One region of the Rhizobium sp. PvP014 genome, then DNA from elsewhere that is predicted to be linked to it. Evidence: predicted binding sites of a transcription regulator. Region 1 holds the regulator's gene; each other region holds the start of a gene.
What was found. Region 1 encodes PhoB, which activates phosphate uptake and scavenging genes when phosphate is short. Its sites were predicted from a motif close to TGTCATNNANCTGTCAT; they were not measured.
Positions count from the first base shown of each region.

Region 2: a site for PhoB is predicted at 1,581-1,597, ahead of J3A65_RS10130 (UDP-2,3-diacylglucosamine diphosphatase). Genes of this name have one in related genera too.
Region 3: a site for PhoB is predicted at 4,669-4,685, ahead of J3A65_RS07340 (esterase-like activity of phytase family protein). Genes of this name have one in related genera too.
Region 4: a site for PhoB is predicted at 2,185-2,201, ahead of J3A65_RS12620 (DUF1045 domain-containing protein). Genes of this name have one in related genera too.

Region 1 is NZ_JAGIOT010000002.1:3,217,347-3,224,817, reverse strand. Features, by position in the region: gene J3A65_RS20175 (helix-turn-helix transcriptional regulator) at 1-538, opposite strand, end outside; gene J3A65_RS20170 (EamA family transporter) at 664-1,578, shown strand; gene phoB (phosphate regulon transcriptional regulator PhoB) at 1,560-2,243, opposite strand; gene phoU (phosphate signaling complex protein PhoU) at 2,369-3,082, opposite strand; gene pstB (phosphate ABC transporter ATP-binding protein PstB) at 3,134-3,949, opposite strand; gene pstA (phosphate ABC transporter permease PstA) at 3,965-5,281, opposite strand; gene pstC (phosphate ABC transporter permease subunit PstC) at 5,278-6,762, opposite strand; gene J3A65_RS20140 (substrate-binding domain-containing protein) at 6,950-7,471, opposite strand, start outside.
Region 2 is NZ_JAGIOT010000002.1:1,130,146-1,137,616, reverse strand. Features, by position in the region: gene J3A65_RS10135 (NADP-dependent malic enzyme) at 1-1,432, opposite strand, end outside; gene J3A65_RS10130 (UDP-2,3-diacylglucosamine diphosphatase) at 1,651-2,466, shown strand; gene dgcA (N-acetyl-D-Glu racemase DgcA) at 2,491-3,471, opposite strand; gene J3A65_RS10120 (ABC transporter permease) at 3,590-4,735, shown strand; gene J3A65_RS10115 (ABC transporter ATP-binding protein) at 4,747-5,592, shown strand; gene J3A65_RS10110 (MlaD family protein) at 5,601-6,971, shown strand; gene J3A65_RS10105 (ABC-type transport auxiliary lipoprotein family protein) at 7,009-7,471, shown strand, end outside.
Region 3 is NZ_JAGIOT010000002.1:552,181-559,651, forward strand. Features, by position in the region: gene clpX (ATP-dependent Clp protease ATP-binding subunit ClpX) at 1-1,214, shown strand, start outside; gene lon (endopeptidase La) at 1,656-4,076, shown strand; gene hupB (DNA-binding protein HupB) at 4,263-4,538, shown strand; gene J3A65_RS07340 (esterase-like activity of phytase family protein) at 4,729-6,918, shown strand; gene J3A65_RS07345 (DNA repair exonuclease) at 7,025-7,471, shown strand, end outside.
Region 4 is NZ_JAGIOT010000002.1:1,664,270-1,671,740, forward strand. Features, by position in the region: gene uraD (2-oxo-4-hydroxy-4-carboxy-5-ureidoimidazoline decarboxylase) at 1-378, opposite strand, end outside; gene puuE (allantoinase PuuE) at 375-1,325, opposite strand; gene J3A65_RS12620 (DUF1045 domain-containing protein) at 1,403-2,110, opposite strand; gene J3A65_RS12625 (FAD-binding oxidoreductase) at 2,223-3,377, opposite strand; gene mnmD (tRNA (5-methylaminomethyl-2-thiouridine)(34)-methyltransferase MnmD) at 3,424-4,164, shown strand; gene J3A65_RS12635 (response regulator) at 4,177-7,471, opposite strand, start outside.

The DNA.
Region 1 (7,471 bases):
TCCAATCCAGGCATGTCCGGCAGAGCGGGCGTTTCGAACGGGTCAGCTGTTCGAGATCAATCCCGAAATCACAAAAGAAACGCCGGCCTTCATCGGCGATCAGGCCGGCTCCATCGCCGAGCAGCAGATAGCCGTTGCCGGTCAGGGAGTCGGCGAGCGCGATGGCGAGACGGCCTGCCATGTGATCGTAACAGGTGCGGGCAAGCCGTAACGCCTCGTCTTTCGGGCCGACAGGATGATGGCGCTTCGGCCCATCCGCGGCGACTGCCATCAACGCGTGGATCACGTGCGCGACTTCCGGAGAGGCAAGCCGGTAGTAGCGGTGCCTGCCCTGCTTCTCGACTGCGATCAGATGCGCCTGCGCCAGTTTGCCGAGATGGCCGCTGGTTGTCTGCGCGGTGACGCCGGCATGGCGTGCCAGTTCGCCCGCCGTCAGCGCCTGGCCGCCCATCAGCGCGGACAGCATGTTGGCGCGCGCGACATCGCCGATCAGGCTTGCAACTTCCGCAATCGTATTTCCTGAAACCATATTGGACATGATCCAGTTCTAGCACCGGAAAACTTTGCCGTCAGCGATCAACGGTTCGGCCGTCGCCGAAGCATTTCTTTTCCTCTCTCCGCTAAGAGCGGGCGGAGATTGCATGGATGGGGATAGGAACTGGAATGGCGGACACCAAAACAAGCATGGCAACGGATCTGTTGCTGCTCCTCACGCTCGCGACGCTTTGGGGCGCGTCCTACACGCTGATCAAAGTCGGTGTGGAGACGATTTCGCCCGTCACCTTTATCGCCGTCAGAACACTGGTCGCCGGGCTCATTCTCGCTGCGGCACTTCGCCTTCGCGGATTGAAGCTGCCGACCGACCGGCAGACCTGGAAGCTTTTCACGGTTCAGGCCTGCCTCAACAGCGCGGTCCCCTTCACCCTCATCGCCTGGGCCGAACAGACGACCGATGCGGGCCTTGCCACCATTTTGAGTTCCACGACGCCGATCTTCGCGTTTCTGCTGACGGCGCTGATCACGCGCCATGAAAGCGTCTCTGCGGCCAAGCTGTTCGGAGTTGCCGCAGGCATTGTCGGCATATGCCTGATCGTCGGCATGGAGGCGCTTGCCGGCTCGGGCGAGAACCTCTGGGCGCAACTCGCCATCGTGGCGGCGACGATCTGCTATGCGGCGGCTGCCATCTTCGGCAAGAATTTTAAGGGATTGGACCCGATGATGCCCGCCGCGGGATCGCTGATCGCAGGGGCGGCCATCCTCATTCCTGTCAGCCTTGTGGTCGACCGGCCCTGGACGCTGACACCGAGCACCGATTCCATGCTCGCCCTATTGGCGCTGGCGGTATTTTCGACGGCGCTCGCCTTCGTCATCTATTTCCGGCTAGTGCAGACGCTCGGCTCCGTCGGCACGACGGCGCAGGCCTATCTCCGGGTGCCGATCGGCGTTGGCATCGGTGTCGTGTTTCTCGGCGAAACGCTTGCTTCGACAGCATGGCTCGGCCTGGCCTGCGTCGTGGCCGGTGTCATTGCCATGACGCTGCCGGCTAGGAGACGCGGTCCTCAGGCTTCCATTGAGTAACCGGCACCGCGGACCGTGCGGATGACATCCTGCATGTTGGAGAAGTTGAGTGCCTTCCGCAGGCGCCCCACATGCACGTCGACGGTGCGTTCGTCGACATAGATGTCATGACCCCAGACGCCGTCGAGCAGCTGCGAGCGCGAAAAGACGCGGCTGGGTGAGGCCATCAGGAATTCCAGAAGTCTAAACTCTGTCGGCCCGAGGCGAACTTCGCGGCTCTTGCGGTGAACGCGATGGGTTTCGCGATCGAGTTCGATATCGCCGCATTTGAGGACGCTCGAAAGGACCTCCGGTCGGGCACGGCGCAGCATCGCCTTGACGCGGGCCATCAGTTCCGGCGTCGAGAAAGGCTTGACCACATAGTCGTCTGCGCCGGTGGCAAGCCCGCGAACGCGCTCGCTTTCTTCGCCGCGCGCCGTCAGCATGATGATCGGCAGGCGTTCCGTCTCCGGCCGCATACGCAGGCGACGGCAGAGTTCGATGCCTGAAACGCCCGGCAGCATCCAGTCGAGAATGAGAAGATCCGGAACGCGCTCCTGAAGCCTGATTTCCGCTTCGTCACCGCGAAGCACGGTATCGACCTCGTAACCCTCGGCCTCCAGGTTATACCGAAGGAGGACGCTGAGGGCCTCTTCGTCTTCCACGACTGCGATCTTCGGCTGCATTCCGACTTGCTCCGTCACTCGTCCCGAACTGCACTTAGATCCGCCAGATCCGCTCGCGCTGCTTCAGGTCATTGGTTTTGGCAGTTATCGTCCCGAAACCGGCGGGCGATTTCGGGAGAGCTGCATCATGTCCCGGCGGAGCCGAGCATGTTGGACGTATCGTCCTTCGGACGTTCGCCCTCCGGCTGTGCGCCGGTCGCGATGTAGTAGATGGTCTCGGCGATATTCGTCGCGTGGTCGCCGATGCGCTCGATGTTCTTGGCGCAGAACAGGAGATGGGTGCACGTGGTGATGTTGCGCGGATCCTCCATCATGTAGGTGAGGAGTTCGCGGAACAGCGAGGTGTACATCGCGTCGATTTCTTCGTCGCGCTGGCGGATGATCTCGGCTTTTTCCGCAGAGCGGTTAGCGAAGACATCAAGAACGTCCTTGAGCTGCACCAGCGCCAGTTCGGAAAGATGCTCCAGACCACGGGCGAGCTTACGCGGGACGCCTGTTCCCTGCACGGCGAGCACGCGCTTGGCGGTGTTCTTGCCAAGGTCGCCGACGCGTTCCAGGTCAGCTGCAATGCGCAGCGTGCCGATGATCTCGCGAAGGTCGGCCGCCATCGGCTGACGCTTGGCGATGGTGACGATCGCCTTGTCCTGGATATCGCGCTCGGCATGGTCGAGAATGACGTCGTCCGAGATGACCTTCTGGGCCAGTGCGGAGTCGGAGTTCACGAGCGCACGCACGGCATCTCCGCACATCTGCTCCGCCAGGCCGCCCATTTCGGAGATCCGGCGGTTCAGGTATTTCAGTTCCTCGTCATAGGCCGAGAGAATATGGGTCGAAACCATGTGTCTGATCCTTGATGTCTGCAGTTGCGGCTGACGGGCTCTGCGCCCGCATCAGCCGAAGCGGCCCATGATGTAATCCTGGGTGCGCTGGTCATCCGGATTGGTGAACATCTTGTCGGTATCGTTTTCCTCGACCAGGTGGCCGAGATGGAACATCGCCGTGCGCTGCGAAACGCGGGCCGCCTGCTGCATCGAGTGGGTGACGATCACGATCGTGTAGTTGGCGCGCAGTTCGTGGATCAGTTCCTCGACCTTGGCCGTGGCGATGGGGTCGAGTGCCGAGCACGGCTCGTCCATCAGAATGACTTCAGGCGAAACGGCGATCGCACGGGCGATGCAAAGGCGCTGCTGCTGACCGCCGGAAAGGCCGGTACCGCCTTCATGCAGGCGATCCTTGACTTCTGCCCAGAGGCCGGCGCGCTGCAGGCTTGCCTCGACGATCGCGTCCATTTCCGTTTTGCCACGGGCAAGGCCGTGGATCCGGGGACCGTAGGCAATGTTCTCGTAGATCGACTTCGGGAACGGGTTCGGCTTCTGGAACACCATGCCGACCCGGGCACGCAGCTCCACGACGTCGATTTCCTTGTCGTAGATATCGTCGCCGTCGAGCGTGATCTTGCCGGTGACGCGGCAACCCTCGATCGTATCGTTCATGCGGTTCATCGTGCGCAGGAAGGTGGACTTGCCGCAGCCGGACGGACCGATCAAAGCAGTGACGGTATTTTGGCGGACATTCAGGTTCACGTCATAAAGAGCGCGCTTGTCACCGTAATAAACGGAGACATCCTTGCCGATCATCTTATAAGCAACGTCGTTCATTTTCTTGTCCAGCGCCTTCTCAACTGCAGCTTCTGACATCATGTTCATTGCTTCCCCCTTCCTCTACCAACGCCGTTCGAAGCGGCGTCGCAAGAGAATTGCGCCAACATTCATCAAGATCAGGAACAGGAGCAGGATCATGATCGCTCCCGAGGTTCGTTCAACGAAGGCGCGTTCCGCCTCGTTAGCCCACATGTAGATCTGTACCGGCAGTGCCGTCGACGGATCCATCGGCGTGGTCGGATAGTTCGCCACGAAGGCGACCATTCCGATCAAGAGGAGCGGCGCCGTTTCGCCGAGGGCGTGCGCGAGGCCGATGATCGTACCGGTCAGGATACCGGGCATGGCAAGCGGCAGGACATGGTGGAAGATGGTCTGCATCTTCGAGGCACCGAGCCCGAGCGCTGCAGCACGGATCGACGGTGGCACTGCTTTCAGCGCCGCGCGGGTGGCGATGATGATGGTCGGAAGCGTCATCAGCGTCAGCACCAGGCCGCCGACAAGCGAGGCCGAGCGCGGCAGGCCCATGAAGTTGATGAAGACCGCGAGACCCAACAGACCGTAGACTATCGACGGGACCGCTGCGAGATTGTTGATGTTGACCTCGATCAGGTCGGTAAACCGGTTCTTCGGGGCAAACTCTTCAAGATAGATCGAGGCTGCGACGCCGATCGGCAGGGACAGGACGAGCACGATCAGCATCATATAGAAGGAGCCAATCAGAGCGACGCCGACGCCAGCTGCTTCCGGACGGCTGGACGCGCCGTTGAAGAAAATGCCGGTGTTGAATTCCTTGGCGAGCGCACCGCTGTCGGTCAGCTGCTTCATCCATCCGACCTGCTGGTCGGACACCTTGCGGCTGGTTTCCGCCACGTCGAGATTGATCTGGCCTTTCACGGCGCTGTCGATATCGCCGGCTGCCAGAAGCGAAACCGTCTGGGTCGTGCCGATGATCTCAGGATCGGAAACGACCATATCGCGCAGCTGGCCACGAACGCCGTCCGAAATCATCTGGTTGACGGCACGCAGACCCTGGCGATCGTTTTCGGCGACGCCCAGAACCTTGGCCAGCGCATTGCGGGCGACGATCGGGTAGTTGGCCGTCATCAGCTTGGCCGGATCCATAGCCCGCACATTATCCTTGTCGATGATCTGCTGCGAGAACTCGACAGGGATCGTGATCATCGTCTGCTGAAAGGCGGTATAGCCCTTCGAGACGACCGACCACAGAAGGAGCATCAGGAACAGGATGCCGAACGAGAGAGCAGCGATGCCATAGGCACGGAAGCGGCGCTCGGCGGCGTAGCGGCGTTTGATACCGATATCGCGACGGGCAGGCTTGGCCAAGACGCCGGCGGTGGAGGAAACCACGTCGGTCATTCGTACTGCTCCCGGTATTTGCGCACGATGTAGAGCGCGTAGATGTTGAGGCAAAGCGTGATCGCAAAGAGCGTGATGCCGAGTGCGAAGGCGACAAGCGTCTGCGGCGAGGTGAATTCAAGGTCGCCCGTCAGCTGGCTGACGATCTTGACGGTCACCGTCGTCATCGGCTCGAACGGGTTGAGCTGCATGCGGGCGGCGACGCCGGCGGCGAGCACTACGATCATGGTTTCGCCGATGGCGCGCGAGGCGGTCATCAGAAGTGCGCCGACGATGCCCGGCAGTGCTGCCGGCAGGACGACCTTCTTGATGGTTTCGGACTGGGTGGCGCCGAGACCGAGCGAGCCGTCACGAAGCGTTCCCGGCACGGCGGTGATGATGTCGTCCGACAGCGACGAGACGTAAGGGATCAGCATGATGCCCATGACGAAGCCGGCAGTGAGAACGCTCTGTGCCTGGATGAAGTTGGCGTAATCGCCTGTGACAAGGCCGTTCAGCTGCGAAGACAGGTCGCGCAGGAATGGGCCGACCGTCGTCAGGGCAAAGAAGCCGTAGACGATGGTGGGAATGCCGGCGAGAACTTCGAGCAGAGGCTTTGCCACGGAGCGGACACCGCGGGAGGCGTATTCCGACATGTAGATCGCGGAAAACAGGCCGCTCGGGACGGCGACGAGCATGGCGACGAAGCCGATATAGAGTGTTCCGAGAAGCAGCGGGATAAGGCCGAACTGACCAGCCGAGTCCGTGGCGCCGGCGGCCGCAAAGCGCGGATCCCAGACGGTGCCGAAGAAGAACTCCCACGGCGGGATGCTGGTGAAGAAGTGGGTCGCTTCCGTCAGCATCGAGGCAACGATGCCGACCGTGGTCAGGATCGCGATCGAGGATGCGACGACGAGGCTGGCGAGGATCACCTTCTCGACACGGTTGCGGGCCCGAAACCGTGGCGCGATGCGCGTGTAGGAAAAGCCGGCGCCGATCAGGGCTGCCAGAAGGACTACCGCGGTCATAACCCAGTTGCTGATCTTGGTCATGACGTTGAGATCGCCAGCGGACTCGACCATGTATGGTTCGGGGTCGCCGGCAAGCGGGACGCCCTTAGCGCCAAGCGCTGCGCGCAGTTCGACGGGATTTCCGCCGATGCGCTCGATCTCGTCCAGGCTCAATACGTTCATGCCGCGCGCAAGCGAGCTTACCATGCCGAAGGAGAGACCCTGTTCGGCCGGCGAACGCGCCTTTACGTCTTCAGGAAAGCCATCGCGGACAGTGGAGTTGATATAGAGCGGGCTGACGACCAGCCACGCGGCCAGGATGAGAACCGATGGCAGAACGGCGCAGAGTGCGACGAAGGTGCCGTAGTAGCCCGGACGTGAATGAAGCTTTGAGGAACGGCCGCCGGCGATTGCCAGGGCGTGCCTGGTTCCGACAACGTAACAAGCGATCGCAATTATCGCCAGAATCAATAAAATCAATGGTGTGCTCATTAAAATCCCCCGGCCTACCGCCATCGACGGCACCCATTACCGCACAAATCCCACCATCGGAATCAATATGTTTCGCCATCCAAAACGCAGCGACTGACGCCAGGCTTTGCTTCTGTCGCGCGACGGACAAGTCGCCGCCTGGCACGAAAGAAGACCGGCGCCGCAAGAAGCGGCGCCGGAATTTTGATTACATGGTCTTGCCGGCTTCGAAGTCCTTGCGGACCTGTTCGCGCTGATCGTCCGGAGCAGCAACCAGGCCGTATTCGGCGAGCGGGCTGTCAGGGCCGATCATTTCGTCGGAGATGAAGAACTCAACATATTCCTTGAGGCCTGGGATAACGCCGAGGTGAGCCTTCTTGACGTAGAAGAACAGAGGGCGCGACACCGGGTACTTGCCCGAAGCAATGGTTTCGGTGGAAGCAACGACATCCGAAACGGTCGCGACCTTCAGCTTGTCCATGTTGTTTTCATAGAAGGCCAGGCCGAAAACGCCGAGGCCGGTCTTGTTGGCCGAGATGCGGGCCAGCGTTTCGGTGTAATCGCCGTCGATGTCGACAGCTGCGCCGTCCTTGCGAACTGCAACGCACTTGGCAGCAGCCTGCTTGGCATCGGTGATGGCAGCCTTGATGACGTCAGTCGCGCCGGCTTCCTTGCAGCCTTCAGCCATGATCTTCTCTTCGAAGACTTCGCGGGTGCCGTGCTTGGAGCC
Region 2 (7,471 bases), 2.1 Mb from region 1:
TCTGCTCTTCGAGCAGGATCTGTGCGGCCCTCAGAACGCGTTCGTCCTCGCCTTCGGCGAAGATGACGCGGTTTCTTTCGGCAGTCTTGGCCGCCGTGAAGATCGGCTTCATCACGAAGCCGGAGCGCCAGACGAATCGGCTAAGCTGGTCGAGATAGGCCTCGAAATCCTGGATCGGACGAGCGGCGACGCCGCTTTCGGCCGCAGCGCGTGCGACAGCCGGCGCGATGCGCAGGATGAGGCGCGGATCAAACGGCGAGGGGATCAGGTAGTCGGGGCCGAAGATCGGCGTTTCACCGGAATAGGCTTTCGCGGCGACGTCGGAGACTTCCTCGCGGGCAAGGGCTGCGATCGCCTTGACCGCCGCCATCTTCATTTCTTCGTTGATCGTGCGGGCGCCGCAATCGAGCGCACCACGGAAAATGTAGGGGAAGCAGAGGACGTTGTTGACTTGGTTGGCGAAGTCCGAGCGGCCGGTGCAGATCATCGCGTCGGGACGCTCCGCGCGGGCGAGTTCCGGCATGATTTCCGGCGTCGGGTTGGCGAGCGCCATGATCAGCGGCTTTTCGGCCATCTGCACCAGAAGTTCGGGCTTCAACACGCCCGCGGCCGACAGGCCGAGGAAGACGTCTGCGCCGGCGATATTGTCGGCCAGAACTCGGTTGTCGCTCTTCTGGGCGTAGATCGCCTTCCACTCGTCCATCAGCTCGACGCGGCCCTCATAGACCAGCCCTTCGATATCGTGGACCCAGATGTTTTCCTTCTTCGCACCAAGCGACACGAGAAGATGCAGGCAGGCAAGCGCTGCCGCACCGGCGCCCGACGTGACGATCTTGACGTTGTCGATCGTCTTGCCGGCAAGCTCCAGGCCGTTGAGGATCGCGGCGGCGACGATGATCGCCGTTCCGTGCTGATCGTCATGGAAGACCGGGATGTTCATCTTTTCGCGAAGACGACGCTCGACTTCGAAACATTCCGGAGACTTGATGTCTTCGAGGTTGATGCCGCCGAAGGTCGGCTCCAGTGCCGAGATCGTCGAGACCATGGCTTCGATGCCCGGCGCGTCGATTTCGATGTCGAACACATCGATGCCGGCGAATTTCTTGAAGAGGACGGCCTTGCCTTCCATCACGGGCTTGGAAGCGAGCGGGCCGATATTGCCGAGGCCGAGCACGGCAGTGCCGTTGGAGACCACGGCGACCAGATTGGCACGCGCGGTGAATTCCGCGGCCATTTCCGGATTGTCGCGGATCGCGAGGCAAGGGGCGGCCACACCCGGGGAATAGGCAAGTGCGAGGTCGCGCTGGTTGCCGAGCGGCTTGGTGGCCTGGATTTCCAGTTTGCCGGGGCGGGGATAGCGGTGGAAGAAGAGAGCCTGTTCGTCGAGATCTCCGGTTACCGGCGATGGTTTCGGATTGTCGTGCCCATCCATGCTCTTATGGCTCCTCGTATCGATTTCCGTCCTGACATGCGAGTCCCCTCCTTACATCAATCGATCCATCGAGAAACTACAATATTTGCGATGCTGTCGGATTTTGCCGCCGGTTTCGGGTGGTCGCCGACTGCGGCGATCGCGCCCCTGTCATCATCCTGAAACACGAGTCTGATTTTCGAAGGGTAGGACAAGGTAGGTAACGAAGGGACGTTTCCGTGGCCGATGCAATCGAGACAAGGCATTTCAGAACCCTGTTCATTTCGGACGTGCATCTCGGCTCCAAAGCCGCCCGCACGGACTTTCTGCTCGATTTCCTGCGCTACCACGAGGCGGAAACGATCGTGCTGGTCGGCGATATCGTCGACGGCTGGCGGTTGAAGCGCAGCTGGAACTGGCCGCAGGGCTGTAACGACGTGGTTCAGAAGCTTCTGCGCAAGGCGCGCAAGGGCACGCGGATCGTCTACATTCCGGGAAACCACGACGAATTCCTGCGCGATTTTCCCGGCATGCATTTCGGCGGTATCGAGGTCGCAGACCGAATGATCTACGAGATGGCAGACGGGCGGAAATACATGGTGCTGCACGGTGACGAGTTCGACGTCGTGGTGCGCAATGCGCGTCTGCTCGCCTATCTCGGTGACTGGGCCTATGATGCGGCAATCGCCATCAATGTCGGTCTTGCCGCGGTGCGCCGCCGCATCGGCCTGCCATACTGGTCATTCTCTGCCTGGGCGAAGCTGCAGGTGAAGCACGCCGTGAATTTCATCGGCGAGTTCCAGAAGGTTGTCGTCGACGAGGCACGCCGCAACAATGTCGACGGGATCATCTGCGGCCATATCCATCATGCTGTGATGGAAGACATCGACGGGATCCACTACGTCAACACGGGCGACTGGGTCGAAAGCTGCACGGCGATTGCCGAGCATCGTGACGGGACGCTGGAGCTGATCTCCTGGCAGAAGATCGCGAAGACCGCGGAAATCACGACGCTGCCGGCACCGGAGACGATCAGGGGCATGCAGGCCGCGTAACGGCCCGACGATGCAAGGGACTCATTATCCCCAGAGGTTCGTCCGGGGCGGATAGACCAGCGATCCGTCGTATCGCAGCCCGTCCGGGCGGTCTTGCGCCAGGAGTAACGGACCGTCGAGATCGGCGTAGTCGGCATCCTGCGCCAGAAGAACTGCGGGGGCCATGGCGAGCGACGTTCCGACCATGCAGCCGATCATGACGGCAAAGCCCAGTCGCTGCGCCTCCTCCTTCATGATCAGCGCCTCCGTCAGCCCACCGGTCTTGTCGAGCTTGATGTTGACGGCGTCGTAGCGGTTTCTCAAACTTGCAAGATCGCCGGTCGCGTGCACGCTTTCGTCAGCGCAGATCATCACCTTGCGGCGAATGGTGGCAAGGATTGCATCCTTGCCGGCTGGCAGCGGTTGCTCGATCAACGAGATACCGAGGGCGTCGGCCACATCCAGATGTCGGGCCAGATTGTCCTCTGTCCAACCCTCGTTGGCATCGACGATCAGACGCGAATCGGGCGCTGCCTGCCTCACCGCCCGCATTCGACTTTCGTCATCGTCTGTGCCGAGCTTGACCTTGAGGAGAGGGCGAGCCGCATTCCTGCGCGCATCCTCTGCCATTGCCTCCGGCTCGCCAAGCGACAGCGTGAAGGCGGTGATGAGCGGCTTTTCGGCAGCATCAATCATCGATGCCACCGAACGGCCAAGGCTTTTGGCTTCCAGATCCCACAAGGCGCAGTCCACCGCGTTGCGGGCGGCTCCCGGTCGCAGGCGCGTCTGCAGTGTGTGGCGATCCATGCCATCGTGCATCATCGAAGCAAGGGAGTTGATCTCGTCGAGGACGCCTTCGGTTGTTTCACCGTAGCGTTTGTAGGGAACGCATTCGCCCCGGCCGGTCAGGCCGTCGCGGGTGATCGCACAGGTCACCACCTCGGCTTCTGTCTTGGAACCGCGGGAAATCGTAAACACCCCCGCGATCGGGAATTTCTCGATTGTTGCTTCGAAGTGACGCGTCATGGTTTTCCACCTGGGCGTTGTGGCAAATCCGTTCAGGGTCGCTATATTGCCGCTCTCAGTGCTGCGATCAACAGCAGATCGCAGCCGCGTGCTGCTTAACCTAAGCCGAAAGAAACCTGTGCCGTCACAACCTGCCGAAATCAAAGCCGAAGACCTGCCCGGCGGCGATGGCGAGCGCTACATTCTGGCCGGAGAATGGCGCAATCATTCGATTTCGCCGGTCCTCAAGGCGTTTGGCGATCTTGAAAAGAGCAGCGGGTCTGGATCCCTCGAGATCGACGTTTCGGCGATCGACGGAATCGATACATCCGGTGCCTGGCTGATTCGCCGTCTTCTGTCGGCAAAAGCCGAGCAGGGTCGCGACGCGAAGTTGGTCGGGGCGGAAGGGACGATCGAGGAACTGGTTGGCGCCCTGCCGGAAAAGACCCCGGCACCGCCGCCCAACGATCAGGACAAGCGGTCGCTGTTTGATCGCGTGTTCAGCCCGGTCGGCAAGACGATGACGGAATTTGCCGGTGACTTCGTCGCCGCCATGCACATTCTCGGCTCGGCGGTCCGTGGCGCACAGCTGAAATTCGGCCGCGGATCCGGCGTTTCTCCGGCATCCGTCGTGACGCATATCGACCGGATGGGCGTGCGTGCGGTGCCGATCATCCTGCTGATGTCGTTTCTGATCGGCGCCATCATTGCCCAGCAGGGCGCTTTCCAGCTCCGGTATTTCGGGGCAGAAATCTTCGTCGTCGACTTGGTCGGCATTCTGCAGCTTCGCGAAATCGGCGTTCTGATCACTGCGATCATGATCGCCGGCCGTTCGGGCAGCGCGATCACCGCCGAAATCGGCTCCATGAAGATGCGCGAGGAGATCGACGCGCTGACCGTCATCGGCCTTAATCCCGTCGGTGTGCTCGTGTTCCCGCGCCTTGTCGCTCTGACGATCGCACTGCCGCTCCTGACCATCGTCGCGAACCTGTCGGCCCTCTACGGCGCTGCGGTGATCACGCTGGTCTATTCCGGCATCACATTCGATACGTTCCTGTCGCGCCTCAAGGAGGCGGTCGACTTCTCGTCGGTGGCCTCAGGCATGATCAAGGCGCCGTTCATGGCGCTGGCAATCGGCATCGTGGCGGCTGTCGAGGGAATGAAAGTTGGCGGCAGCGCAGAATCGCTCGGCCAGCACGTCACCTCGTCGGTGGTGAAATCGATCTTCGCGGTGATCCTGATCGACGCGATGTTTGCGATTTTCTATTCCGCGATCGATTTTTGATGGGGACCGGCGTGGAAGACGTTCAAACCTTTGACAATACCAAACCCGCGGAGACGAAGAGCGACGAGCGCAAGGTCGTGCTGTCGGTCAAGGATCTGACGGTCGGCTTCGGCTCGAAGCTCGTGCTGGACAATCTGAACCTCGATATTTACCGGGGCGAGATCCTCGGCTTCGTAGGAGCGTCGGGCACCGGTAAGTCGGTGCTGATGCGCACGGTTCTCAGATTGCTGCCGCAGCGCTCAGGTACGATCGAGATCCTCGGAGTTGATTATGCCACCGCCGACGAACAGCAGCGCGTGGCGCTCGATACGCGGCTCGGCGTGCTGTTCCAGCACGGTGCGCTGTTTTCGGCGCTGACGGTGAAAGAAAACATCCAGCTGCCAATGCGCGAGTATCTCGATCTGCCGCAGTCGCTGATGGACGAACTCGCCTATGTGAAGCTTGAGATGGTGGGCCTGCCGCCCGATGCGGCCGACAAGTATCCGTCGGAACTCTCTGGCGGCATGATCAAGCGCGCAGCCCTTGCGCGCGCTCTGGCGCTCGACCCCGATCTGGTTTTCCTCGACGAGCCCACATCCGGCCTCGATCCCATCGGCGCTGCCGATTTCGATGCCTTGATTGCAAGGTTGCGCGATACGCTTGGGCTCACCGTCTACATGGTGACCCACGACCTCGACAGCCTGTTTTCCGTTTGTGATCGCATTGCCGTGCTTGGGCAGAAACGGGTCTTGGTGGAAGGCACGCTTGAGGATATGTTCGCCTTCGACGATCCGTGGGTTCAGTCCTATTTCAAGGGCAAGCGCGCGCGTTCCGTCGTGACCGATGAGACCAGGCCCGACGGCGAATCTGAGAAGTGATGTAACCTATGGAAACTAAAGCAAATTACGCCCTCGTTGGCTTTTTTACCTTGCTGGTAATGGCTGCCGCTTTCGGGTTCGTCTACTGGATGGCTTCGTCCGGCCGGGGAGGCCCCACGGCTGAGCTGGCGATTCGCATTCCGGGCTCCGCAAACGGTCTTTCCGTTGGTTCGGCGGTGCGCTTCAACGGCATCCCAGTCGGCTCCGTGCGCAGCCTCAGCATCGACCCGGATGATCCGCGCTACTCGATCGCGTTCACCGAAGTGCGCGCCGACGCACCTGTCTACCAGTCGACCAAGGCCGTTCTGGAAGTTCAGGGCCTGACGGGCGCTGCCTATGTGGAAATGTCGGGTGGTGCCAAGGGTGAAGAAAACATCCTGCAGAAGGCGATCGAGAGTGGCCGTCCTGCGGTGCTGATCGCCGACCAGTCGAGCGTGACCAACCTTCTTGCGACCGCCGACAAGATCCTCGACCGGGCCGACCAGGCGATCGGCGACATCCAGGGATTTGTCGGGGACGCACGTGGTCCGCTGACGCAGACCATTCGCAACGTCGAGACGTTTACGGCTGCGCTCAGCAACAATTCGGACAGCATCGACAAATTCCTGAACAGCCTCTCGACGCTGTCGGCGACGGTCGATCGCGTCTCCGGCACGTTGAACTCGACGCTCGAAGCAGCCGACCAGCTGGTACGGGCAATCGATGCGGAGCGCGTCAATCAGGTTGTCACGAACGCCGAACGGGTGACTCGCAACATTGCCAATGCCTCGGACAACTTCGGCCCTCTGGTGCAGAACGTGACTCAGGCGGCTGCGAGCTTCCAGCAGGCAGGCGTCGATGCGCAGAGCGCCCTGAAACGCGCCGATACGCTGATGGCGGCCGTCGACGTCAATCAGGTCGGCGCAACGATCCGCAACATCTCGTCGGCATCCGAAGACGCACGCCAGACGCTCAGCTCGGCGCGCGACGTGATCGACGACGTGTCGCGCCGCCGCGACGACATCAACGGTGCGATCTCCAACTTCACGGACATGTCGACCAAGCTCAACAACGCTTCGAACCGCGTCGACGGAATTCTGGCGAAGGTGGACGGGCTGGTCTCCAGCGACGACTCGCAGGGTCTGTTTGCCGAGGCGCGCAAGACGCTCGAATCCTTCCGCACCGTCGCCGACAATATCAATTCGCGCGTTGGACCGATTGCCGACAACCTGTCGCGCTTTTCGTCCGGTGGCCTGAGAGACATCCAAACGCTGATCAACGACACGCGCGGAACCGTGCAGTCGCTCAATCAGGCAATCAGCAATTTTGACCAGAACCCCCAGCGCCTGATCTTCGGCGGCGAAACGGTGAAAGAGTACGATGGCAGGACACGGCGCTAACATGCGGGGAGTTCAGGGTTTCATGCAAGGATCTGCGATGCTTCGCGTCATCCGCCATCCGATCATCATCGCAGCCCCTTTGATGGCAGCACTTCTGGCCGGTTGTGGCAGCAAGGCGAACAACGACACGTTCGACCTGTCGATCACGCCGATGGCGAGCGGAGCAACCGCGAAGAGCCGGCAAATCCTGGTGCCTGAACCGACTGCGGTCAAGATGCTCAACAGCGACCAGGTCGTTGTGCGTATTTCGCCCTCCGAGGTTCAGTATCTGGCCAATTCCCGCTGGGGTGACAGGCTTCCGGCACTGGTCCAGTCGAAGCTGGTCGAAGCGTTCGAAAACTCCGGACGGGTTGGCGGCGTCGGCAAGCCGGGGCAGGGTCTGGCGATCGACTATCAGGTCGTAACCGATATCCGCAGCTTCGAGGTGGTGACTGAGGGCAACAGGCTTGCCACGGTGGAGATCTCGGCAAAGCTCTTGAACGACCGCAACGGCAGCGTTC
Region 3 (7,471 bases), 2.7 Mb from region 1:
GAAAGAGCCAGCACGAGGTCCGCAAGCTGATTGCCGGCCCGACCGTATTCATCTGCGATGAATGCGTCGAATTGTGCATGGACATCATTCGCGAAGAGAACAAGTCTTCGATGGTGAAGTCCCGTGAAGGCGTTCCCACGCCGCAGGACATCATCAAGGTCCTCGACGAGTACGTCATCGGCCAGAAGCAGGCCAAGCGTATTCTGTCGGTCGCAGTCCACAATCATTACAAGCGTCTCGCGCATGCCTCAAAGGGCGGCGATGTCGAGCTTGCGAAGTCGAACATCATGCTCGTCGGTCCGACGGGTTGCGGCAAGACCTATCTTGCCCAGACGCTCGCGCGCATCATCGACGTGCCCTTCACGATGGCCGACGCGACGACACTCACGGAAGCCGGCTATGTCGGTGAAGACGTGGAAAACATCATTCTGAAGCTGCTTCAGTCGGCTGATTACAATGTCGAGCGCGCCCAGCGCGGCATCGTCTACATCGACGAAGTCGACAAGATCTCCCGCAAGTCGGACAACCCTTCGATCACCCGCGACGTGTCGGGCGAGGGCGTCCAGCAGGCGCTTCTGAAGATCATGGAAGGCACGGTTGCATCGGTTCCGCCGCAGGGTGGTCGCAAGCATCCGCAGCAGGAATTCCTGCAGGTCGACACGACGAACATCCTGTTCATCTGCGGCGGCGCGTTTGCCGGTCTCGACAAGATCATCTCGGCCCGTGGCGAGAAGACCTCGATCGGTTTCGGTGCATCCGTCCAGTCTCCGGACGATCGTCGCGTTGGCGAAGTGCTGCGCGAACTCGAACCGGAAGATCTGGTCAAGTTCGGTCTCATTCCGGAATTCATCGGTCGTCTGCCGGTTCTGGCAACGCTCGAGGATCTCGATGAGGATGCGCTGATCCAGATCCTGTCGGAGCCGAAGAACGCGCTGATCAAGCAGTACCAGCGCCTGTTCGAGATGGAAGACGTCGAACTGACGTTCCACGAGGACGCGCTGCGCGAGATCGCCAAGCGCGCCATCATCCGCAAGACGGGTGCTCGTGGTCTTCGCTCGATCATGGAAAAGATCCTGCTCGACACGATGTTCGAGCTGCCGGCGCTGGAAGGCGTTCGCGAAGTGGTCATTTCCGACGATGTGGTGCGGGGCAATGCACGTCCGCTCTACATCTACGCCGACAGGCAGGAAGAAAAGGCCAACGTTTCGGCCTGATCCTCAGCGGTCATAGCAACATTGAGAAGGGGCCCCATTGGGGCCTCTTTTTCGTTTTAGCCTCGGCTATTGTTTTAGGCCGTATTACACGATTTTTGCACTGCAAAGAGTTGCAAGATAATCCGCTTGATTTAGACAGGGTCAGGGATGAACCTTTCCGTTCCGGCTGCTTCGCACCTTTTGTGCGTGTGCCGTTGATTTCGGACCTCGTCTCGAAAAGGTTTGTCGGCAAGGACGGTAGCGCGTCCGTGCTGAAGAGCTGACATTTTGCGTAAGGCGTTATGCGTGGGCGCTTTGTCTGACGGCTGGTTGCACAAGGTGCAGTGCAGCGACCTTGCAAGGCTTGAAAACGATCTGTGAAAACTCCACTTTTAGCGGGAGTGAAGTGCTTGGGTAATTTCTCAAGCCATCCCGGCAACGGGACGATGGAAAGGAAATGACATGACGAATTCAACGTCTGCGGCATCCGGCGCTGAGACCTATCCGGTCCTGCCTCTGCGCGACATTGTGGTCTTCCCGCACATGATCGTGCCGCTGTTCGTCGGACGGGAAAAGTCCATTCGGGCGCTTGAAGAGGTCATGGGTTCCGACAAGCAGATCATGCTCGTCACCCAGATCAATGCCAGCGACGACGATCCTGAGCCTGAGCAGATCTACAAGGTCGGCACGGTGGCCAATGTGCTGCAGCTCCTGAAGCTCCCGGACGGAACCGTGAAGGTTCTGGTCGAAGGCAAGGCGCGCGCCCAGATCTCCGAATACAGCGACCGCGAAGAGTTCTACGAAGCCAAGGCCGAGATTCTGGCCGAGCCCGATGAGGACGCCGTCGAGGTGGAAGCGCTGTCGCGCTCCGTGGTTTCCGAATTCGAAAACTACGTTAAGCTCAACAAGAAGATCTCGCCGGAAGTCGTTGGTGCCGCGAGCCAAATCGAGGACTACTCGAAGCTGGCCGACACGGTTGCCTCGCACCTGTCGATCAAGATCACCGAAAAGCAGGAAATGCTCGAAACTGTCTCGATCAAGCTGCGGCTTGAAAAGGCCCTCGGCTTCATGGAAGGCGAAATCTCCGTCCTCCAGGTCGAGAAGCGCATCCGCTCGCGCGTCAAGCGCCAGATGGAAAAGACCCAGCGCGAGTATTACCTCAACGAGCAGATGAAGGCGATCCAGAAGGAACTCGGCGACGGCGACGAAGGCCGTGACGAGATGGCCGAACTGGAAGAGCGCATCGGCAAGACCAAGCTTTCCAAGGAAGCCAAGGAAAAGGCCGATGCCGAGCTGAAGAAGCTGAAGCAGATGAGCCCGATGTCGGCGGAAGCCACCGTCGTGCGCAACTATCTCGACTGGCTGCTCGGTATTCCGTGGTCCAAGAAGTCGAAGATCAAGACCGATCTTAACGCGGCTGAAAAGGTCCTCGAACTGGATCACTTCGGTCTCGACAAGGTCAAGGAACGCATCGTCGAGTATCTCGCCGTGCAGGCCCGCGCTACCAAGCTCAAGGGCCCGATCCTCTGCCTCGTCGGTCCTCCGGGCGTCGGCAAGACGTCTCTTGCCCAGTCAATCGCCAAGGCGACCGGCCGCGAGTATGTGCGCATGGCCCTCGGTGGCGTTCGTGACGAAGCCGAAATCCGTGGTCACCGCCGCACCTACATCGGCTCGATGCCCGGCAAGGTCATCCAGTCGATGAAGAAGGCGAAGAAGTCCAACCCGCTCTTCCTGCTCGACGAAATCGACAAGATGGGCTCGGACTTCCGCGGAGATCCGTCGTCGGCCCTGCTCGAAGTGCTCGATCCGGCGCAGAACTCGACCTTCATGGACCACTACCTCGAGGTCGAATACGATCTGTCCGACGTGATGTTCATCACCACGGCGAACACGCTGAACATCCCAGGTCCCCTGATGGACCGCATGGAAGTGATCCGCATCGCCGGGTACACCGAGGATGAGAAGCGCGAGATTGCCAAGCGTCACCTTCTGCCGAAGGCTATCCGGGACCATGCGCTGCAGCCGAAGGAATTCTCGGTGTCGGACGATGCCCTGATGGCGATCAGCCAGCAGTACACGCGTGAAGCCGGCGTTCGCTCCTTCGAGCGCGAGCTGATGAAGCTCGCCCGCAAGGCCGTGACCGAGATCATCAAGGGCAAGACGAAGTCGGTTGCGGTGACCGCTGCCAACATCTCGGATTACCTTGGCGTTCCGCGTTTCCGTCACGGCGAAGCCGAAGGTGAGGATCAGGTCGGCGTCGTCACGGGTCTTGCCTGGACGGAAGTCGGCGGTGAGCTTCTCACCATCGAAGGCGTCATGATGCCGGGCAAGGGTCGCATGACCGTCACCGGCAACCTCAAGGACGTGATGAAGGAATCGATTTCGGCTGCGGCCTCCTATGTCCGCTCCCGTGCCGTCGATTTCGGCATCGAGCCGCCGCGCTTCGACAAGTCGGACATCCACGTGCACGTGCCTGAAGGTGCGACGCCGAAGGACGGTCCGTCGGCCGGTGTCGGCATGGCAACCGCGATCGTTTCGATCATGACCGGCATTCCTGTTCGCAAGGATGTCGCCATGACCGGCGAAATCACGTTGCGCGGCCGGGTGCTGCCGATCGGTGGTCTCAAGGAAAAACTCCTTGCGGCTCTGCGCGGCAACATCAAGGTTGTGCTGATCCCGGAAGAGAACGCGAAGGACCTCGCGGACATTCCGGACAACGTGAAAAACGGAATGGAGATCATCCCGGTGTCGCGTATGGGCGAGGTGATCAAGCACGCTTTGGTTCGCCTTCCCGAACCGATCGAGTGGGATGGCACGGTAGAGACTCCGGTCATTGCGACAGTTGACGGTGCCGACGACTCGTCGACAACGATCGCTCACTAAGCGGTGCCTTGAAGCCGCCACGAACAGATAAAAAAGCCGGCGAAAGCCGGCTTTTTTTGTGAAAAATGCCCAAGACCCCTTGTTTTTCAGGCTTTTTCGGAGCCTTTGGGTTGCCAAGTGCCGACGCAAAACTATTGTCGGCGCCGACCAAATGAGTCGTTCCAAAACCGTTGAAAGGGTGGAAATATGAACAAGACCGAACTGGTGTCCGCAGTGGCCGAAAAAGCCGGCCTCTCCAAGGCTGATGCCGCCTCTGCAGTCGATGCCGTTTTCGAGACTGTCCAGGCCGAACTGAAGAATGGTGGCGACATCCGCCTCGCTGGCTTCGGCAGCTTCTCCGTTTCGCGTCGCGAAGCATCCAAGGGCCGCAACCCGTCCACGGGCGCTGAAGTCGATATCCCTGCTCGTAACGTGCCGAAGTTCTCGGCCGGCAAGGGTCTCAAGGAAGCTGTTAACAGCTAATCGAAAGCATCTGGCGGCTTGCCGCCATGATGCAAAACGTCTCGAAAGGCCCGGTGAAAACCGGGCCTTTTGCATTGCTGGACGCATTTGTTTTGGCCAATCCAACAGACCGTCGTTCAACGCCAAAAAGTGTCATCCGCCTGTCATGACAGTGCAGCACAAGCCGAGTGTAGTTTCACGGAGGCTTCCCATGACATTTTCGACACGCGCCGCTTTGACCGCGCTCCTCCTCGGCTCCGTTGCAGCTCCTGCCGGCGCCGAGCAAGTCTTCAACCGCATTGCATCCTTCCCGGTCGCCCAGAACCTGCCCAAGGGCGAGGACAAGGCGACCTCGTCGGAAATCATCACGGCGACCGCAGACGGCAACACGCTCATCTATTCCGATGCGCCTGGCGGCACGATCGGCTTTATCGACATCACCGATGCGAAGGCTCCGAAGGCCGCCGGGTCGGTCAAGATCGACGGCGAGCCGAACTCGGTCGCCGCAACCGGTGCGAAGGTTCTCGTCACCATCGACCGGACCAAGGACCTCACCAAGCCCGCGGGCCAGCTCGGGGTGGTCGATATCGCCTCCCGCAAGATCGAGGCCACCTGCGATCTCGGCGGCCAGCCGGATAGCATCGTCGTCTCGCCGGATGGCACGTTTGCGGCCATTGCCATCGAGAACCAGCGCGACGAAAAGCTCAACGACGGCGCTCTTCCGCAGCTGCCGGCCGGCGAATTGCAGATCGTCACCCTGAACAACGGGGTGCCCGTCTGCGACAGCATCCGTCACGTCGATCTGACGGGACTGTCCACCGTCGCTCCTGAGGATCCCGAGCCTGAATTCGTCAATATCAACGCCAACGGCGAAATCGTCGTGACGCTGCAGGAAAACAACCACATCGTCATCGTCGACAGCAAGACCGCAAAGGTTACCGCCCATTTCACGGCGGGCACGGTTGATCTCGATGGCGTCGATACCAAGACCGACGGCGCGCTGACCTTCTCCGGGAAGCTCACGGCCATTCCGCGCGAACCGGATGCAGTAAAGTGGCTCGGCACCGATCGCTTCGTTGTCGCCAACGAGGGTGACTACAAGGGCGGGTCGCGCGGCTTCACCATTTTCGATCGTACCGGCAAGGTTCTCTATGACGCCGGAACGTCGCTTGAATATGCTGTCGCCCGCGTCGGTCACTTCCCGGAAAAGCGTGCCAAGAACAAGGGCATCGAGCCGGAAGGCTTGGAAGCTGCGACCTTCAACGGTCAGAAGTATTTCTTTGTCCTGTCGGAACGCGGTTCAATGATCGCGGTCTACAAGGATACCGGTGCGGAGCCGGAACTGGTGCAGCTTCTGCCATCCGGCATCTCGCCTGAAGGTGCTGTCGCCATTCCCGGCCGCAACCTGCTCGCCTCCGCCAACGAAGCCGATCTCGGCGAAGACGGCGGTGCCCGCTCGCATGTCATGATCTACGAGCTTAGCGAAGGCGAAAGGGCCTATCCGATGCTCGTCTCCAAGGATGTCGACGGCAAGCCGCTCGGCTGGGGCGCCATGTCGGGCCTCGTCGGTGATGCGGAAAAGGACGGCATTCTCTATGGCGTGAGCGATAGCGTCTATGCCATGCAGCCCTCGATCTTCACCATCGACGCCACCAAGAAGCCGGCCGAAATCACCAGTGTCGTGCGTGTGACCCGCAACGGTCAGCCGGCCCAGAAACTCGATATTGAAGGTATCGCACTCGACGGCAAGGGCGGCTTCTGGCTCGCTTCCGAAGGCGACAGTGCCAAGTTCGTCGGTCACGGCATCTACAACGTCAGCGCCAAGGGCGAGATCAAGTCCGAGATCGCGCTTCCGGCAGAACTTCTGGCAGGTGAAACCCGCTTCGGTCTCGAAGGCATCACCACAACCGGTTCCGGCGACGACCTGACACTCTGGATGGCAATCCAGCGCGAATGGAAGGACGATCCGAAGGGCCAGGTGAAGCTTCTGTCCTACAAGCCGAAGTCCAAGGAATGGGCCGCCGTTCGCTACCCGCTCGACAAGACCGAAAAAGGCTGGGTCGGCCTGTCGGAAATCACCGCCCGCGGTGACTACCTTTACATCATCGAGCGCGACAACCTGATCGGCGACAAGGCAAAGCTCAAGAAGCTCTACCGCGTGGCGATCGCCGATCTGAAGCCGGCAAAGCTTGGCGGAGAACTGCCGCTCGTCACCAAGCAGGAAGTGCACGACTTCCTCCCCGACCTGAAGAACGCCACCAACGGATACGTGGTCGACAAGCTCGAAGGTTTCGCCTTCGACAAGTCCGGCAAGGCCTTCGCCATCACCGACAATGACGGCGTCGATGACAGTTCTGGTGAGACGCTGTTCTTCCCGGTTGAGATCAAGGCGACCAACTAAACCGTTCATCAACAGGAAAAGGCCGGGTGTTTTCGCACCCGGCCTTTTTTATTGCCGATGCGTGACTTAAGTCTGTCGTTCCCGATGTGTTCCAGCAGCCGAGTCGATGACCTCATTCCGCTTCATCCATGCCGCCGATCTGCATCTAGGCAGTCCCTTTCAGGGCCTGGCGCTGAAGGATGCCGAACTCGCCGATATCTTCATCGAGGCAAGCCGCAAGGCGTTCTCGGGCTTGGTGGACGAGGCGGTGGAGCGCAAGGTCGACTTCTTTATCGTCGCCGGCGATGTCTATGACGGCGACTGGAAGGACAACAAGATCGGCCTGTTCTTCAACCGCGAGATCGCCCGGCTGGAACGCGCCGGCATTCCGGTCTTCCTGCTGAAGGGCAATCACGACGCCGAAAGCGTCATCACCAAGACAATCACGCTGCCGAAGAATGTCAGCGAATTCCCGACGGCAAAGCCCGGAACGTTCAAGCTGGATCATCTGAAGGTCGCGCTGCACGGCCAGGGTTTTGCCGAGCGCTCGGCCAATGAAAACCTGGCGCTTGCC
Region 4 (7,471 bases), 1.6 Mb from region 1:
GTCGTCCCTTGTCAGGCCTTTCACGGCGATGATGAAGGGGAAGCCGAATTTTGCGACATAGGCGGCGTTGAGTTCGGTGAAACGTGCGTGCTCATCTGGGCTCAGACGATCGAGCCCGGCGCCGGCCTGTTCGTTCTTGCTCTCTTGCGTCAGTCCGCCGGCGATGGCGAGCTTGCCGGCAAGGTCCGGATGGGCGTTGAGGATGCCGAGCTTCTCCTGCGGGTCCGCGGCGCGAAAAACCGCCACCATAGCCTCATGCACGCCCTTGGCGGTCAGCGGCACGAAGATCATGCCGCCGTCATAGGCGCGCTCGGCGATAAAGGGCGAATGTTCGAACACGCCACCGAAGGTCGCGACGAAATCGTTGCGGGCGGTCATCGGCCGGTCACCGTGCTTGATGCCGACACATCTGACGGCTTGTGATGGGCATGCCAGTGGCGGGCGATCTCGATGCGTTGCGGCAGCCAGACCTTGTCGTGCGAGAGCACGTATTCCATGAACCGCCGCAGCGCCGCCACGCGACCCGGACGCCCGACGAGGCGGCAGTGCAGACCGACCGACAGCATCTTTGCCGCCCCCTCCTCGCCTTCCCGGTAAAGCGTGTCGAACGCATCCTTGAGATAGGTGAAGAACTGATCGCCGGTGTTGAAACCCTGCGGCGTGGCAAAGCGCATGTCGTTGGTTTCCAGCGTATAAGGGATGATCAGGAACGGCTTGCCATCCAGCCCCGGCACCCAATAGGGCAGATCGTCGGCATAGCTGTCGGACGAATAGAGGAAACCGCCCTCTTCCATGACAAGCTTCAGCGTGTTGTCGGATGGCTTGCCCTGATACATGCCGTAAGGACGCTCGCCGGTCAGTTCGGTATGCAGGCGCACCGCCTCAAGAATGTGTTCGCGTTCCCGTGCGTCGTCGAAATCCTTGTATTCGAGCCAGCGATAACCGTGGCTGGCGATCTCCCAGCCGGCTTCCTTCATGGCTGAGACAGCTTCGGGATTGCGGGCCATGGCAAGCGTCACGCCGTAGACGGTGGTCTGGACCTTGAGTTCGGTAAACAGCCGGTGCAGCCGCCAGAAACCGGCGCGCGAACCGTATTCGTAGATCGATTCCATGTTGAGATTGCGCTGGCCCGGCCAGGCGGCGGCGCCGACGATTTCGGACAGCAGGTTTTCCGACGCCGGATCATCGTCCAAGATCGAGCTTTCGCCGCCCTCTTCGTAGTTGATCACGAACTGCACGGCGATATTGGCGCCGTTGGGCCATTTCGGATCGGGCGTGTGGCGGCCATAGCCGACGAGATCGCGGGGGTAGTCTTTTATGGTTATGGGCATGGTCCACCTCGATTATCTCTTGTGGAAGGTAGCCCAGCCTTTCCGCCGATGTCGAGACGGAACGTGATCGCTCAGGCGATCTTGCGGGCGGAAACGCGCCCCATCGGATGCAGAGAATGGACATGGAACGGCGCACCGGGCTCATTTTCGACGAACAGCGCGATGTTGGCGATTTCCAAGGGACGCAGCAGATACGGATTGAAATGGGCGCGCAAGGCCGTTTCGAAACGCGGCATTTCGGCCGGTGTCATCGGGCCCGTCAGCGTCATGTGAAAGCGGTATTCTTCCATCACGTAAGGGTTGCCCCAGCGATGAAGATTGGAAAACTGCGGTGCCGAGAGATCGCCGGGATCGGCGCGTTCCAGTTCGCCTTCCGAGAGCGGCGCCCGAAACGCATCGAATTCCTGCACGACGGCGCAGGCGAGAAACCGCATCCGCTCGCAGGGAAGCGCCGGCACAAGGCCGAAATAATTGCCGAGCCGGGCCACTTCGAGAGGCGGCAGTTCGAACGGATCATGGGCACCGGCAAAGCGCATCAGATGGCGCAGCAGCATCTGTTCGGTGATTTCAGGCGCCAGCCGGAACGGCGCCTTCAGCGTGGCGTGAAAACCGCAGCGACGCGGCAGCGCGGTATGATAGGCGATCTCATGCAAACCTAGGTTGCAGATCTCGGGCGGCTCCATCGCCTCACCGGAATAGGCACTGCGGCCGAGCCATTGCGCCGCGGCAAGCGTCAGCGGATCATGCGCAGGTGGCGTAAAATAGAGTGCGTAGCGCATGCGTCACCTTTTCTGCCCCTGTTCGTTTATTCACGCATGCTCATCAATCCCACGAATTGGGTTACGCGATTTGCGTGACAGATTAACGACGAGAAAAGGCCGAAACGCGCGTTTAACGCGTAGCAACCGAAAGATGATCCCAAAGTATAAAACTCTCGGGAAGCGAGTGCTCTTGACCGATGACGAAACCGAGCGCGGCATCCGCAAGCCTGTGGGCAAGCCCGAAGCTGACCTTGAAGCCGCCGGTGAGAGCGATGACGGTTGGATGGTCGGGATGCGGCCCCACCATCGGCTCACGGCCGATCGCCTTGGGCCTCAAGCCGGCCCAGCGCTCCACCACTTCCGCACCGGAAAGTGCCGGCACGAGCGCGCGGGCGCGGACCAGGAGATCGTCGAGCTTGGCATCGGTGGCAAACGGCGCGTCGAACTCCTCCTCGCTGGTGCTGCCGACCGCCACGTGGCCATCGTCATGGGCGATGACATAGAGGCCGTTGAGGAAGAGGATCGGCAGCGACGGATCGATATCGGCCTTCAACAGCGCCGCCTGCCCCTTCACCGGCTGTCCCAGCGGAACCGAGATGGATGGAGACAGGGGACCAAGCAGCGGAAACGACTGCGGGCCGGCCGCAATCATGCAATGGCCAAAACCGATCGAGCGTCCATCGGCAAATTCGACGCGGTTTGCGACAGGGTCGATCCGCTCCGCCGGCAGTCCTTCGATCACGCTGACATGCCGGGCGTTGCCAAGGACGGCGGCGAGCGCTGCCATGAGATGGCGGGGGGAAACGCGGGCGGCAAACGTGTCGTGCACGATGCCGGCTTCGGTAAAGGCCGGATCCGGCCAACCTGCGAAGGGGGACGCATCGAGCACATGCCATTGGAACGGATCGCCGTCGTGCCGCCAGTTGACCTCTGCCTCCTGCTGATGGCGTAGGGCGATGGGTCTCAAGTGCGGTTTCGGCAGCGGGATCAGCCGACCGGAGCGGCGATAACCGCAGGACAGCCCGGTCTCGCCTTCGAGCCTAGAAACTTCGTCTTCGAGGGCGACCAGCGCATCGAACTGCGCCTGTTTCTTGTCGTTCCAGCGGTCGGGCACATGCGACATCAGCGCGCCCAGAATGCCGCCGCTGGCACCCTGCCCCAACCGTCCGGCTTCGACCAAAAGGGTTCGGATGCCGAGCCGTTCCGCCTTGACCGCAGCCCAGAGGCCCATGATGCCGCCGCCGATGATCAGGAGATCGACATGATCGCCGGGGAGATGCGGCATCGCTGGCGATTGACCCCGGGGACCTCGAGGATTATCCGCATCTTCCATGAGCAATCACGATCCCGAAATTGTAAAAGACGACGCCACGCCTGAAGCCCCGGCGCTCGACTGGCATGACGGCGATATGCCGTATTCGACGGAATTTGGCGACCACTTTTATTGCCGCACCGATGGCCGGCTGGAATGCGGCCATGTGTTTCTGGCCGGAAACGGCCTGCCGGAGCGCTGGATCGAGATGTCGCCAGCTGGAGACACGTTCCGGATCGGCGAACTCGGTTTCGGCACCGGCCTCAACGCCTGCGAGACCTGGCGCCAGTGGGCCCTTTTCCGCAAACCCGGCACGCGGCTGCATTTCACATCGTTCGAGCTCTATCCAATGCAGCGCGACGAGATCGGGCGGGCACTGGCGCGGTGGCCGGAAATCGATGCGCAACGGCAGGCACTGACGCAAGCATGGCCGGATGAGCCGAGCGGCCGGATCACCATCGACCTCGACGACCAGACAACGCTGATGGTTGTCTGCGGCCCAGCGCTCGACGGGGTCACGGCTGAAGAGGCTGACTTCGATGCCTGGTTCCTCGATGGCTTCGCGCCGTCGCGGAATCCCGACATGTGGTCGCCGGAGCTGATGCAGGCACTTTTCGACCGCACCCGCCCGGGCGGCACGTTCGGAACCTATGCGGCGGCAGGCTTCGTCCGCCGCAATCTGGCGGCCGCGGGTTTCACCGTGGAGCGCCAGACCGGCTTTGCGGGCAAACGCGAGATGCTGCGCGGACGCAAGGACTGAGGCTCCAAGGCCTCAGTTGCCGTCCAGCGCCGAAACAACGACGGCGCCGTCCAGCCAGTGGCGGATCTTGTTTTCCAGCGCTTCGGGACTGATCGGCTTGGATAGATAATCGTCCATGCCGACCTGGAAGCAGAGTTCGCGGTCGCTTTCGAGCGCATGGGCGGTGACGCCGATGATCGGGACATGCGTGCCGGTCGAGTTTTCGAGTTCGCGGATCTTGCGGGTTGCCTGGTGACCGTTCATCACCGGCATCGACACGTCCATGATGATCACCGCCGGATCATACTTCTGCCAGGCCTCGACCGCTTCCGCCCCGTTCTTGACGATCTGGAACAGCCAGCCGGTCATCTGCAGGATTTGGGTAAAGACGATCTGGTTAACCTCGTTGTCCTCAGCCACGAGAACATCGAGCGTTGGTTTGATCACAGGAGCGACGGTGTTTTCCTGCGCCACCGGTTCTGCAGGCTTTGAGCCAGCTGTGTCGACGGCGGGAGCAGACGACGCAATGAGCGGCACCGCCTGCCCGGATGCGCGGCGCCGGGTGCGGATGACGCGGACGACGTCGATGATCGTGCTGCGCAAAAGGGCTGCGCGGGCGGGCTTCATCAGATGCGCCTGAACATTGAGCTCGGCAAACATCGTCTCGTCGTTTGCCATGTCCATCGACGTCAGGAAGACGATGCCGGTGAAATCGAAGCGCCTGTCGCGCCGGATCGCCTTGGCGCAGTCGAACCCGTTCATCTCCGGCATGTGATAATCCAGCACGACCACATCGATGACGATGCCGAGCCTGGTTGCTTCGTGGAGGAAGGCAAGACCCTCCGCCCCGTTTTCAGCGGCAACGGTCTCGAAGCCCCACATGCTCAGCTGCTCGGTGAGGATGCGGCGGTTCACAGCGTTGTCGTCGATCACGAGCACCCGGGCACCGCTGGTGCTGACCGGCAGCGTCACTTCCATCTTGCGTTCGGCAACCACGGCAAACGGCAGGTTGACGGTAAAGACCGAACCGCGGCCAAGCTCGCTCTCGACCTCGACGGAACCGCCGAACAGCTCGACCAGACCGGACGTAATCGCAAGACCAAGCCCGGTGCCTTCATGACGGCGGGTGGACGACGTATCCACCTGGCTGAACTTTTCAAACACCGACCGAAGCTTTTCTTCGGGAATGCCAAGGCCGGTATCCTCGATGCGGATCGACAGCATCAGCTGGTCACCATCGATCGGCCGCGACTTCAAGTCGATGAAGACATGGCCCTTTTCGGTAAACTTGACGGCATTGCCGACCAGATTGGTGACGATCTGGCGGAAGCGGCCGGCATCGCCGAGGACCGTTTCGCGCACAGACACCTCGCCGCGGACGATCAGTTCGATATCCTTGTCGGCAGCGGCCGACGACAGAAGCGTCGCCACGTCCTCGATTGCCTCGACCGGATCGAACGGCGCCTTGCGCAGCTTCATCTGGCCGGCATCGATCTTGGAGAAATCGAGAATGTCGTTGATGATCGTCAAAAGCGCGTTGCCGGATTTGACGATGATGTCGACGAAGGTCTTCTGGCGGGTATCGAGGCTGGACTTGGCGAGCAGTTCGGCCATGCCGAGCACGCCGTTCATCGGCGTGCGGATCTCGTGGCTCATGTTGGCAAGGAATTCCGACTTCGCCCGGTCGGCCGCTTCCGCCCGGTTGAGCAGGCGCGTCAGGTCCGCCTCGCGTTCCTTGCTCTCGGTGACATCCGTGAAGACGGCAAGCCAGTGGTCGTCCCCGGTCGGGCGGGCCTCGAGCTGGATCCAGCGGCGGTCCTCGACGCGGAACGAGGTAAATACCGGCTCTCCAGAGGCAACGCTCGCTTCCCATTCGCGCAGCGCCGCGGTCGAGGTGCGCGCATCGCCAAGATCGCCGCGTTTTGCGCAGTAGCCAAAGACGTTGCGCCAGCTTTTGCCGATCGACAGCATGTCGGCCGGCATCTCCAGCATGGCGGCAAGCGCATCGTTTGAAAAGATAATCGCGCCGTCATGCAGGATGAGCAGCCCCTGAGACATTGCGCTGGTTGCGTCGCGCATCAGCGCGCCGTGTTTCTGCAGCGCTTCCTGCGCTTGCCGGATGTCCGCATCGCGTTGGCGCATCGCGGTGATATCGGTATGGCTGATGAGGATCTTGCCATCGGTCAGCTGCGTGCCGGAAATCAGCAGGTAATGGCCGCCATGGGTGCGGATCTCGATCGGCGGATGATCGTTGCTGGCTGTCAGTGCGGCGATGCGGGCATTGTAGATCGCATCGAAATCCAGGTCCGAGCCGGCATAGATACCGTTGTCGTAATTGACCTTCATGAAATCCCGGTAGGAACGGCCGGCCAGATCGAAGCGCTTGTCCGTATCCCAGGATGTATAGAAGGCGGGGTTGGCGTATTCGAACACCAGATCCGCATCGAGAATACCGATGCCGACCGGCTGGGCCGACAGGATCGTCTGCAGATCCTGGCTGACCTTTTCCGCCTTTTGCTGCGCTTCCTTGATCAGCGACACGTCTGTGCGCGAGCAGACCAGATAGCGGCTGCCGTCGTCGACCTCAATCGAGCGCAGGCGTGTAAGAACCGGAATGACCGAACCGTCCGGGAAGGTCATATCCTCCGACTTGTCGATCGCCTCGCCGTCCAGCACGCGGGCGTTTTCGTTCCAGAACCGCTCCGCCGCCCAGGGAAACATCTGGGCTTCCGTCTTGCCGAGATAGTTTTCCCGTTCGCTGCCCAGCATTTGCTCGTAGGCGTGGTTGGCATAGGTCAGCTCGTGCTTTTCGTTGCGAACGAACACGGGGGCCGGCAGGTCTTCCAGGATGGCGCGGAAAAGCCCGGTTTCCGCCACCTGGCTGCGCAGCAGCATCTCCTGGTCCTTGAAGTCGGTGACGTCGTGGCGGATGGCGATCAGCAGGCCGTTTTCCAGCCGTTTGTTGAGACTGCGCATCCAGCGCCCATCCGGCAGCTTGTCGATCCGCTCGTGATAGGGAACGAGGAAGGCACGGAGACGCTGTTCCACCCACTTCTCGCGCGGCGCAAGCGTTACGGACGCATTGCCGCTTGCCGCACGTTCCCGCTGATCATAGGCGCGGTGGATGATGTCCTCCAGCGCTATGCCCGGCTTGATGACGATGCCGCAGGCATCGAAATGGTCGACAAGCTGCGAATTGCAGTAAACGAGCACATTGTCGCGGTCGTAGATGCCGATGCCCATTTCGAGCATGTCGATCGCGTCGTCGAGAAGACCGTTCTCAAACAGCGAAAACGGCTTCGCTGTCGCTTCGAGCGGCGCGGGGACG